One region of the Nitrosospira sp. NRS527 genome, then DNA from elsewhere that is predicted to be linked to it. Evidence: predicted binding sites of a transcription regulator. Region 1 holds the regulator's gene; the other holds the start of a gene.
What was found. The regulator FliA, encoded in region 1, starts transcription of late flagellar genes. The targets are predictions, from matches to a motif close to CTAAAGTTNNCNNAAANNNTGCCGATANNA.
Positions count from the first base shown of each region.

Region 2: a site for FliA is predicted at 1,920-1,949, ahead of KJS40_RS04405 (acetyltransferase). Genes of this name have one in related genera too.

Region 1 is NZ_AP024515.1:1,556,304-1,561,650, forward strand. Features, by position in the region: gene flgM (flagellar biosynthesis anti-sigma factor FlgM) at 257-577, shown strand; gene KJS40_RS06950 (flagellar protein FlgN) at 579-1,055, shown strand; gene motD (flagellar motor protein MotD) at 1,109-2,023, opposite strand; gene KJS40_RS06960 (hypothetical protein) at 2,227-2,469, opposite strand; gene KJS40_RS06965 (flagellar motor protein) at 2,569-3,309, opposite strand; gene KJS40_RS06970 (RNA polymerase sigma factor FliA) at 3,291-4,019, opposite strand; gene KJS40_RS06975 (AAA family ATPase) at 4,028-4,927, opposite strand; gene flhF (flagellar biosynthesis protein FlhF) at 4,920-5,347, opposite strand, start outside.
Region 2 is NZ_AP024515.1:975,363-980,709, forward strand. Features, by position in the region: gene KJS40_RS04400 (bifunctional aminoglycoside phosphotransferase/ATP-binding protein) at 1-855, opposite strand, end outside; gene KJS40_RS04405 (acetyltransferase) at 954-1,907, opposite strand; gene KJS40_RS04410 (dienelactone hydrolase family protein) at 2,012-2,803, shown strand; gene KJS40_RS04415 (efflux RND transporter periplasmic adaptor subunit) at 2,904-4,169, opposite strand; gene KJS40_RS04420 (efflux RND transporter permease subunit) at 4,159-5,347, opposite strand, start outside.

The DNA.
Region 1 (5,347 bases):
CCATATGGGGCCAGACGCAAATTCTGATGGGTTATGCTCTGCTCCACCCATCCTACGAACTATTGCACCCATCCTGTGAACTATTGATGGATCGTAGAACTGCAATGAGAATTTGGTCAAATGTGTGATGGTTTTTGCCACTGATATAAAAGGCTTTTCAGGTTGAACCTGTTGTGCCACAGATTTTGGCAAAAAAACTCAAGTTTCTTCCGAGGTCTCCGTTACACTGCTTACAATCAATTGTAGGAGCAAATCCGTGCAGATAGAAAATAACATCAAAACCAACGCTACCAAGCCCATCGGCGAGGCGAGCGCTGGCAAACCCGGGCAAATGGCAGTGGGCAGCGTGCCTTCAAAAAGCCAGAATGCTTCAGTGGGCGGAAAAGATAGCGTTCAACTGAGCATACAATTGCAAAGCATCGAAAAAAAATTGGGGGATGTCGAAGTTTTCGACGCCGTCAGGGTAGAGGAAATCAAACGGGCAATCAGCGAGGGCCACTTCACCGTAAACCCCGGCAAGGTCGCCGATGGTTTGCTCGACACAGTGCGCGACCTGATCCATAGGGGGAAGGGTTAACTTGACCAACAGTATTTTCGATCCCGTTGCCTGCATCAGCCGCGAGCGCGACGCAACGCGGGACTTCATCGATATTTTGCGCCGGGAGCAAGCTGCATTACAGCAGCCGGGCGCATCTCTGCTGCTGTTGATCGCCAACGAAAAAGCGCATCAGGCCCAACAATTGGCTCAACTGTCGGATGCGCGCAACTACTGGTTGAGAAAGCTCGGCTATACTCAAGACCACATCGGCATGGAACGCGGTTTACGCGATAGCCCCGCTGCTGTCGGTGCGTGGGAGGAATTGCTTCAATTGGCGGAAACAGCCAGTCAGCTCAACAAGATCAACGGCATCCTTGTCGGTCAGCGCCTGCGCTACATCCAGCAGGCGATATCGGTATTACAGACCTCGACCCATGGCGGGCAAAGCGCGAGGCTGTATTGTTCGGATGGCCAACCCCAGCCGTTTTTCGGTGGTCGCCAGCTTGGCGAGGGCTGAGTCGATCAGTAAGCTTTCCGATACGGCGCAGTGTGCCAGGCCAACGTACCCAATCAGGTGTCTATCAAGGTAGCAGGTACGGTATTGGATAGGCCGGGTATCGCATCAGGTGAAGCCCCGGTTGAAGTGTCGGATGAACCCTCAGATGAATTCCCGGATAAAATCCCGGCTGAGATATCGGGAAGGCTGGACAGGATCATGATTGTGACTCGCCGGTTTCGCATACGGCCCTCCTCCGTGTCGTTCGGTCCGACAGGGCGATTTTCGCCATATCCCGCTGCCGTAAGCCGCGTGGCATCCACGCCATTGCCGATCATCAACCTCACCACGCTGCTGGCACGCACGGCCGACAGTTCCCAGTTGGAGGGAAATTTTTCGGTGATGATCGGTATATTGTCGGTATGGCCTTCCACCTGAATCGCATGGCTGTCGTTCTTCAACACCTGCGCCACCGCCTCGATCACTCTGCTGGAATCTTGCTGCAATAGCGCCTGGCCGGGCGAAAATAATACGCTGGCATTGATCTCCACTCCCAGGCCCAGGTTGCTGTGAATTACCCTTACCTGCCCATCTTCCACCAGCGAACCGAATACGGCCGTGATTTCGCGGGCGATGATATCCATTTGGTCCTTCTGCTGGCGTTGCGCTTCCACAAATCGACGTGCTTTTTTTACCGCAAGCTCATCGTCCGGCGTTGGAAGGGTCGAAGCGGTAATCGGAGTAGTTTTCGGTGCACGTTTCGGCAATATGACGTCAGGCGTCAGGACTGCCTTATCGCGCCCGTCCGGTTGTGCACCGAACGCACTGACGAACGACCCCGTCAGCACCTGGTCATACTGGCCGTCATTCAAGCGGGAGGCTGCATACATCACAACAAACAGCGCAAGCAGCAGGGTAATGAAGTCGGCGTAGGATACCAGCCACCGCTCGTGATTTTCACGCTCTTCCGATCTGTGTCTGCGCGGCATTTAAGGATTCAAGTGTGGGGTTATGGATGAGTGGTGTTCCGTTCTAGCAGCCTGTCGGACTTAAAGAATCGCAGCGAAAAAGTGACTGGTGAGGGCAGATTTTGGGGATTTTGAAGGCCAATAGTTGTTCTATTGGTCGAAAAGCACCGATATGAAACAGTCAGACACTTTTTCAGCCGATTTCCTTTAAATCTGACAGGCTGCTAGGCCTTGGCGCCCTTTCCTTTATCGGTCGCCCGTCGCCCTGCTATCCGGCGATTCGGATTGCGCCTGTCAGGATTGTTCGCTCCTGGGCTATTCGGGTCGCGACGTTCTGCACCAAGCCGTCTTTCCCCCTGCCGCCTCTCTGGACGCTCCATATCTTTCAATGGCGCTCCCTGGTCATCATCCGGGTTAACTGAATCCTCGATTCTGCTTGTTGTCGTGGTGCGGTGATCTTCTTTCATTATTGCCTTTTGAATGTGTATAAAAATTTGTGTTGCCGTTGGGTATTGCCTTTGGGTGTTACCCTTCTTGCAGCAATAATATTCATTAATGTTTTAGGGTCACGCCAAGTACCCGTTGAGGCGTCCAGTGATCAACCTCGGGTTCTCGCCTTTGGCAATACCGACCAACCCGTCCACCAGCATTTCGCGCATCAGTACCTGACGGCCGATGAGCGTTTTCAGTTTGTTGGCGATGGGCAGGAATGCCAGATTTGCGAGCCCCACGCCATAAATAGTGGCCACGAACGCCACGGCGATCCCATTGCCCAGATGGGCAGGGTCCGACAAATTCTCCATCACCTGTATAAGACCTATCACGGCACCCAGAATGCCGATGGTCGGCGCGTAGCCGCCTGCGGCTTCCCATACTCTTGCGCCTTGGTGATGAAAGTCTTCGAATGTATCGATCTCTACTTCCAGCATGCGCTTCAATACCAGCGGCTCCGTACCGTCCAGCACCAGTTGCAATCCTTTTTTTACGAAAGGATCATCAATACCTTCCACATGCGTATCGAGCGACAGTAAGCCCTCCTTGCGGACAGTGGTGCTCCATATGGCGATATGCTCTACCAATATACCCGCGTCGAGTACCGGTGGAACAAATACCCAGCGGCTCATCTTCATGCCGAGTACGAACTGGCGCACCGGGCTTTGCAACAGTACCGCTCCCAATGTACCCCCCAGCACGATAAGAAGCGGGGTAAACTGGACAAGTGAGCCGAGATGGCCGCCTTCCAGCGCTTGCCCGCCAAAGATGGCAATCAAAGCGACGGCAATTCCGATTATGCTGTTGAAGTCCATGCGCATTCCTTGAGTTTGGCGCGTAAACGCGCAACTGCCTGGCTATGTATCTGACATACCCTGGATTCGGATACGCCGAGAACCGCGCCGATCTCCTTGAAATTCAGCTCCTGCTCATAGTAGAGCCCCATCAATGTTTTTTCTCGATCCGGCAAGCCGCTTATGGCGCCGATCAGCACTTGCCTCAGGTCGCCGTTCAACAGGCTCGCCAGTGGATCACCGCTGGTGTCGACGCAGTTGCGCTCCAGGAAATCGTCATTTTCGCTATCGGAGAAATCTTCATAATGGATCAGCTGCGCACCCCGCGCATCGAGCAGCATTTCGTGGTAGCCTTCGATTGGCACCTCGAGTTCCTTGGCTATTTCCGGTTCCGTGGGCGCACGGCCGAGGCGTTGCTGCAGTGCGTTGATTGCTGTTTCGATTTGACGCATATTCCTGCGCGCCCCCCGCGGCAGCCAATCCATCTGGCGTAATTCGTCCAGCATGGCGCCGCGTATGCGCTGCTGCGCATATGTCGCAAACTGCGCCCCCGGTATTTCCTGGTAGCGATTCAGCGCATCCATCAAACCCATCATGCCGACCTGGATGAGGTCATCCGCTTCCACGCTACCCGGCAGCCTGGACATCATGTGATGCGCGATGCGTTTGACGAGTGGGGCAAACTCGGCAAGATGCTGCTGTTTATCGATTACGCCGGCTGAGGTATACATCATCTGGCTCATCTCGCACCTGCGGCGGTGGCGGTGACGGCGGCATCGGCACTGTTGTTCTGGCTGCTTAGCAGCAGGCATTCCATGAAGCGTTCCAGGCCTGTCTCCTCGTCATCCGGGCAGGGCCAGTCAGCCAGTGATTCCGCTATCCGGCTGAATGCGGCGGCTGAAGCCGTAGCGGGAATGGCGCCGGTTACACGCCGGCCGAGGCAGAGCTTGCCGTCTTGCGGCACAAAACCCATGAAATCGAGTGAAACCGAGAGATGACGCCTGGCTACGTCAGCCATGTTGTCGAAAATCATCTTCGCCTGGGTCTCGGTTCCAGCCTTGTTGACCATTACGTGAAAATGCTGTTTATCCTGATGATGACTACAGGTATGCTTGATCAACGCATAGGCCGCGGTAATCGAAGCGGGCTCGGGGGAAACGACGACCACGATTTCATGAATGGAATGGGCAAGCGTAAGCATCTGGCTGGATCGGCCCGGTGCGGCATCGATGAGTATTACGTCGATCGGTTGAGCAAGTTGCGCGAAACAGCTGATCACATGAGCCTGGTCGGCCGCGCTCAGCTTTCCTAGAACACGCATACCGCGCCCAGCCGGCAGGATGAAAAACCCTCCGGGGCCAGGAATGATCACTTCATCCAGCGTCTTGTCGCGCCGGATTACATCGAGCAAATCACGATGGGCGCTGATACCCAGCGTAGCGCTGACGTTATTGGCGCCCGCATTTTCATCGATTACCAGTACATGCTTGCCGCTGCGTGCAAGGGCGGCCGCCAGACTGATTACCGTAGTTGTCTTGCCTGTGCCCGTGCCACCGGAAGTGATGGTGAGAACATTAAGAAAATTCTGTACCAGCAAGCGACGGAGTCCCTCTGCCTGGTCATGGATGGGCTCAGCCAAGACGGGCCTCGCTTTTATCCGGGTTGCCCGCGCCGATATTGTGGTCCATCACGATCGAGGGGAACGCATCTTCCGACATAGCGCAGGAAGATTCGTCAGGTAGATTATCCAGCGCGCGATTCACCAGAGCCCGGGAGTCAGCCATTTCAAGATCTTCCGGAACGCGCTGGCCGCCCGCTACATAATAAAGCGGCAAGCGATGACGGATTGCGGTGTCGAGCGCGCAGCCAATGGTGACCGCTTCATCCAGTTTGGTGATGATTGCACCCGCCAGGCCGTCCCCCTGATAGGCGTGAGCCACCTCGTCGAGTGTATGCCGGTTGGAAGCGGCATTGAGCAGCAGCAGCCGTTTGACCGGGGTGCCGCAACCTGCCAGCATCGCAACCTGTTCGGCCACCATCTGGTCGCGCTGACCCATGC
Region 2 (5,347 bases), 580 kb from region 1:
GTAGGCGAGATCAGGCCGCCGGCAGTGCAGCAAGTCCATCACAGTAAAGGCGACTTCGCTAATCACGTCGATCCAGCGTAATGCAGGATCGAATTCGATGCCGTCGAAGGGAATGGGCTGCTGACCGATAAGCGCAATATTGCCGAGGTGCAGATCGCCATGACATTCGCGAATAAAGCCTCCTGCATGGCGCTGTTCGAACCGAACCAGGCATTTAGCATATTCAGCCTCGCCGGCGTGGCGCAGTGCAATCACGCCGGCCTCATCCTTGCTATCCTTCAACAAAACTTGTAATTGCTCGAAAATTTTCGATACCGCCGAATATACGGCAGCAGTGGAACCATACTCGGACCCCGCTTCTGCCGCAGGCAGGCTGGCATGAAAATCCGCGATAGTTACGGCGAGACTATCTATATGACGCGGCAGGATTTGGCCGCGCGATACCAACTGATCCAGTTGCTTGGACGAAGCAAAACGTCGCATCCGCACAGCATATTCTAAAGCCGGCAGTGCATTGAACTCAGGCATTTCCAGTGTTCCCCCGATGGGGACGACATCGAGATATATCTGCGGCGCGAGACGGCGGTTAAGCCGAATCTCTTCTTCACAGTAATAGCGGCGTAAGGCCAGGCTGGTAAAATTGACAAAGCCCAGGTCGATTGATTTTTTTATCTTATAGGCATATCGCCCCGCCAGAAGCACCCACGAAATGTGAGTTTCGGTCAGCCGCACGTTCTTCACCGCATGAGGATAGCGGCGGGGATCCAGCAAGGCATTGACCAGGTTGCGTTGAGCACGTTCGTCAGTGGATGGACCCTTGGAGGGCTGCTGCGATTGTTTGAACGTATTGGTCATGATGCCGTTTTTCGACTAAGAAGAAATCAGACGATCCAGACTATGTCATGAGCCTATGCAGGGCTTGACCCCTTGAGGTAAATCGCTCGGCTGAGGCGCTAGTCAAATTGTTCCGCAAAAATCGCGAGAAATCGATCAAGCTCATCCATTGGCAGACGGTTGATGCCTGCCGCCGCTTTACGCCCACCCCCAGTCTCAAACTTCATGCAAAGCACGTCTGCGCCCTCTGGCTTTGCTATCGGCGCACGCACACTGACGGCATAGTCTCCGTAGCGAGTTGGTGTAATCACCGCATGCGCGCGCGAGGGGTGATCGGTGGCCAGTTTGTTTGCAAAGACGCCCACCACGCGCCTTGCCCAAGGTGCGTCGGGCAACAAATAAGCAGCATGACTGGGATCCTCGGACAACGGAAGCAATGAACCTGCCATGCTCATATCATCGCGAAATCCCACTGCGAGCAGATTGAAGGCAGTTGACCTGGCAATAAAGTCGAATGGATCAGGATACGGCTTCATTTCTTCATAAAGCTTGACCGGATGAAAATGCAAGTCATCCACGTTATCGCCGTAGCCATTGTAATTCAGGTATTTTCCCAGACGTGCCAGTTGCTCTGTTTGTGATTCGGCAAGTCCCATCGATTTCGCAAGTAAGCGGGCGCTTTGTCCGAGATTATCGCCAAAGGCAGCGACAACAGCCCAAAGGCGGAACCGCCCTTCCAGGGATCGATCAACCAGAATGCTGGTGCATACATCGGCGGACACATCGATATGAGAAACCAGATTGATGTGTCGTGGTATTTCGCCGGCATAGTGATGATCGAAATACTCGACATGCACCGCCGCTTCCAATAACTGCATGAGCCGCGAACGGTTGCTATCCAGCGAAATGTCGAGTACGGTTACCCGGTCACCGGTACCGGCCTGCACCCTGTCAAGCAGCTTGATATCGCGCTTGACCCCGGTTACCAACTCTGCTTTTACCGGCTTCGCCAGCCGAAGCTGATGCAGCGCGCATAACCCGTCGGCGTCGCCATTGAATACATCGTAGTTCATATTATGTCTTGGAAATGTGGGCGCTTTTTGATTTATCGATAGTACTCTCAGCTACACTCCTGACAGTGCCGAATTTTGATTAACCGCTCGGATGATCATTCACCATGAAAAATATCATATTAACTGCAATATTGTTATTCGTGAGTTCGATGGCGCAAGCTGAAGTGCAGGGTCAGGAGGTGACTTACCGTGCCAATGGCACCTTATTGAAGGGCTATATTGCTTACGACGATGCGATTCAGGGCAAGCGTCCTGGCGTGTTGGTGGTGCATGAATGGTGGGGGCTGGGCGACTATGCACGCAAGCGGGCGCGGATGCTGGCGCAATTGGGCTATACCGCGCTGGCGCTGGACATGTATGGCGAGGGCAGGGAGGCTCATCATCCGGATGATGCCGGCAAGTTTGCGGGTGAATTGGCGAAGAATCTGCCGCTGGCGAAAATACGTTTTGAAGCGGCGATGGAATACCTGCGGCAACAAAAAAACGTGGATGCGAAAAATATCGCTGCGCTGGGCTACTGTTTCGGGGGGAGCGTGGTGTTGCAGATGGTTCGCCTGGGCGAGGATTTGAAAGGCGTGGCCAGCTTCCATGGCAATCTGGCGACAGAACATCCCGCGCAACCGGGTGAAGTCAGGGCACGGATCATTTCTTTTACCGGTACCGACGATCCCATGATTCCGGCAGAGCAAGTGGCGGCTTTCAAGCAGGAGATGGAAAAAGCCGGGGCAGATTATAAGGTCGTGACTTTCGCTGGCGCCAGGCACAGCTTCACCAATCCTGCTGCTGACGGGTACGGGCGCAAGTTCAACCTTCCGCTCGCTTACGATGCAGCGGCGGACAAGGCATCGTGGAACGAGACAATAAATTTTCTTGCCGACATATTCAAGCAGGAGTGATATTCGGCGTGCGCAGCACGCGGCTTTATCGCGAAATCCCTATGTAAGTTGAGGCGTTCACGCGCGATACTGCACGTGGTACCGATTCTTTAGTTCAGTTTTAGTAGACACCCTTGCCGTTACCACGTGTACCCGCCGCGCCATCCGGTTTTTTTGCGGGTTGGGCGATGCGCACGGTATCGCCAGTGGCGATACCGTCGGGCGGGCTTTCAATGATGTGATCGTCGGGAGCAAGGCCCGAACCCAACTCGATGATCTTGCCGAGATCGCGCAAGATCGTGACTGTCTTCAGCACAACCTTATTGTCGGCGCCCACCGTGGCAACACGCAGTCCGGCTTTGTCGAACATCAAAGCGCTGGCTGGCACGCTCAGCACGACAACGTCGTGAGGCAGCTCGAAACTTACGTTCGCGAAGGCGCCCGGCAGCAGTTCACCCTCCGCGTTATCGACCAGGATCTGCATCAGTGTCGAGCCTGATGCCATATCGACCGCCTGGGCCGAAGATGCCACGGCCGCAACGTAACTCTGGCCTGGACGTTCGGGCACCGTGATTTTTGCCTGGGTATTGGGGCGGATACTGGGTACGTAGGTCTGCGGCACGTTGACATATACACGCAACTTCTTCGTATTCGATATCTGGAAGAGTTCCTGGCCCACTCCGCCGGTACTGCCGGCACCGCTTCCTGTGCCAGTGCCGGGGCTGATGCCGACACCACTACCGCTGCCCCCGTTGATCAGCGCGCCGATGTCGGTGCCGCGAGCGGTGACAATGCCATCGAACGGCGCGACGATGCGCGCGAAATTCTTCAATGTCTTCAAGCGGTCGACATTCGCCCGAGCGGATTGCGCCAACGCCTGCTTGGTCATGAAATCGCCATTTTTTTCGTCGGCTGCCTGCTTCGATACATACTTGGAATCCACCAGCAATTGCCAGCGTTTTGCCGTGATTTCAGCGAGTGCCGCGGTTGCCTCTGCGCTGGCGAGATCGGCTTTTGCCTGTAGCAACTGCTGGTCGAGGTCCGGGGTCTCGATCTCGGCAAGCAACTGGCCAGCCTTGACCGGTTTGCCGATGTCGACTTTCCAGCTCTTCAGGTAGCCACTGACGCGGGCATAAAGCGACGCGTTTGAAAAGGCTTCCAGGCGACCGGGTAGATCAAGGGTGGCGACATTGCCGCGCTTGCCGGGCTTGAGTATGGCAACGGTCGGAATCGCCTGGTCGTCGGTCCAGGCACGAAGCTGCTTGTCGTCGGATTTCCGCATGACGAGACCGGTGATGACGATGACCATAACGATGATCGCCGCGACGATGGCGGCGCCGCGAAGCTTGCGCGGAGAAACTTCCTTGACGGGCATTTCAGGTGGCACGAAGTTCTCCAACGGCGGGGTTTGGGGCAGAACCCTTGCCGTGTTTTTCATGTACGATACTAAAAACGACGGGGACGAAGATCAGCGTCGCGATAGTTGCAAAGATCAGGCCGCCGATGACCGCGCGGCCCAGCGGTGCATTCTGCTCGCCGCCCTCGCCCAGGCCCAGCGCCATCGGCACCATGCCGATGATCATCGCCAACGCTGTCATCAATACGGGGCGGGAACGCACGAATCCAGCGTCAAGCGCGGCTGCGGTCGCATCACCTATCGCGTCGAGACGCTCGCGCGCGAAGCTGATCATGAGCACGCTGTTCGAGGTCGCGACGCCCATGCACATGATTGCGCCGGTCAACGCCGGCACCGAGATCGGAGTGAATGTCACGAATAGCATCCAGACGATGCCGGCAAGCGCAGCCGGCAACGCGGTGATGATGACGAACGGGTCTGTCCAGGATTGGAAGTTTACGACAATCAGCAGGTATATGAGCACGATTGCACCGAGCAAGCCAAACTGCAGGCCCGAGAACGCGCTTTCCATCGTGCGTACCTGACCGAGCAATCTGACGGTCGATGCTTTCGGTACCAGACTTGCAGTATCGTCAAGAATGCGGCGAAGTTCGACCGCAACCGCGCCGAGGTCGCGCCCCTGCGTAGTTGCGAAGATCTGCACCATTGGCTGGATGTCATATTGACTGACCAGCGCGTTGCCGCTGGTGCGTGTGAAATTGGCAAGCGCGCCGAGCACCTGTGGGTTGCCGGCACTGCCGCCAACCGGCAGGTTGGCAAGCGCGGCGAGTGTATCGAGCCGGTACTGCGGCGTCTGTATCACGATTGGATACTGTACGCCATTCTGCGGATTCAGCCAGAAAGTCGGCGCTACCTGGCTGCTGCCAGCCAGGTTGGCCACCAAGGCGCTTGTGACATCCTGCATGGTGACACCGACCTGCTGCGCGCGCGTGCGGTCGACATCGACATCGAAAATCGGCCGGCTTCGCGACTGCTGAATGCGCACGTCGGCGATGCCGCTGATCATACGTATCCTGGACAGCAGCAAGTTGGCGTAATCGAAATTCGCATCCAGATCATTACCGCGGATTTGTAGCTCGATTGGTGCCGGCGAACCGAAATTCAGGATTTGGCTGACGATGTCAGCCGGAGGAAACGAAAATGTCACA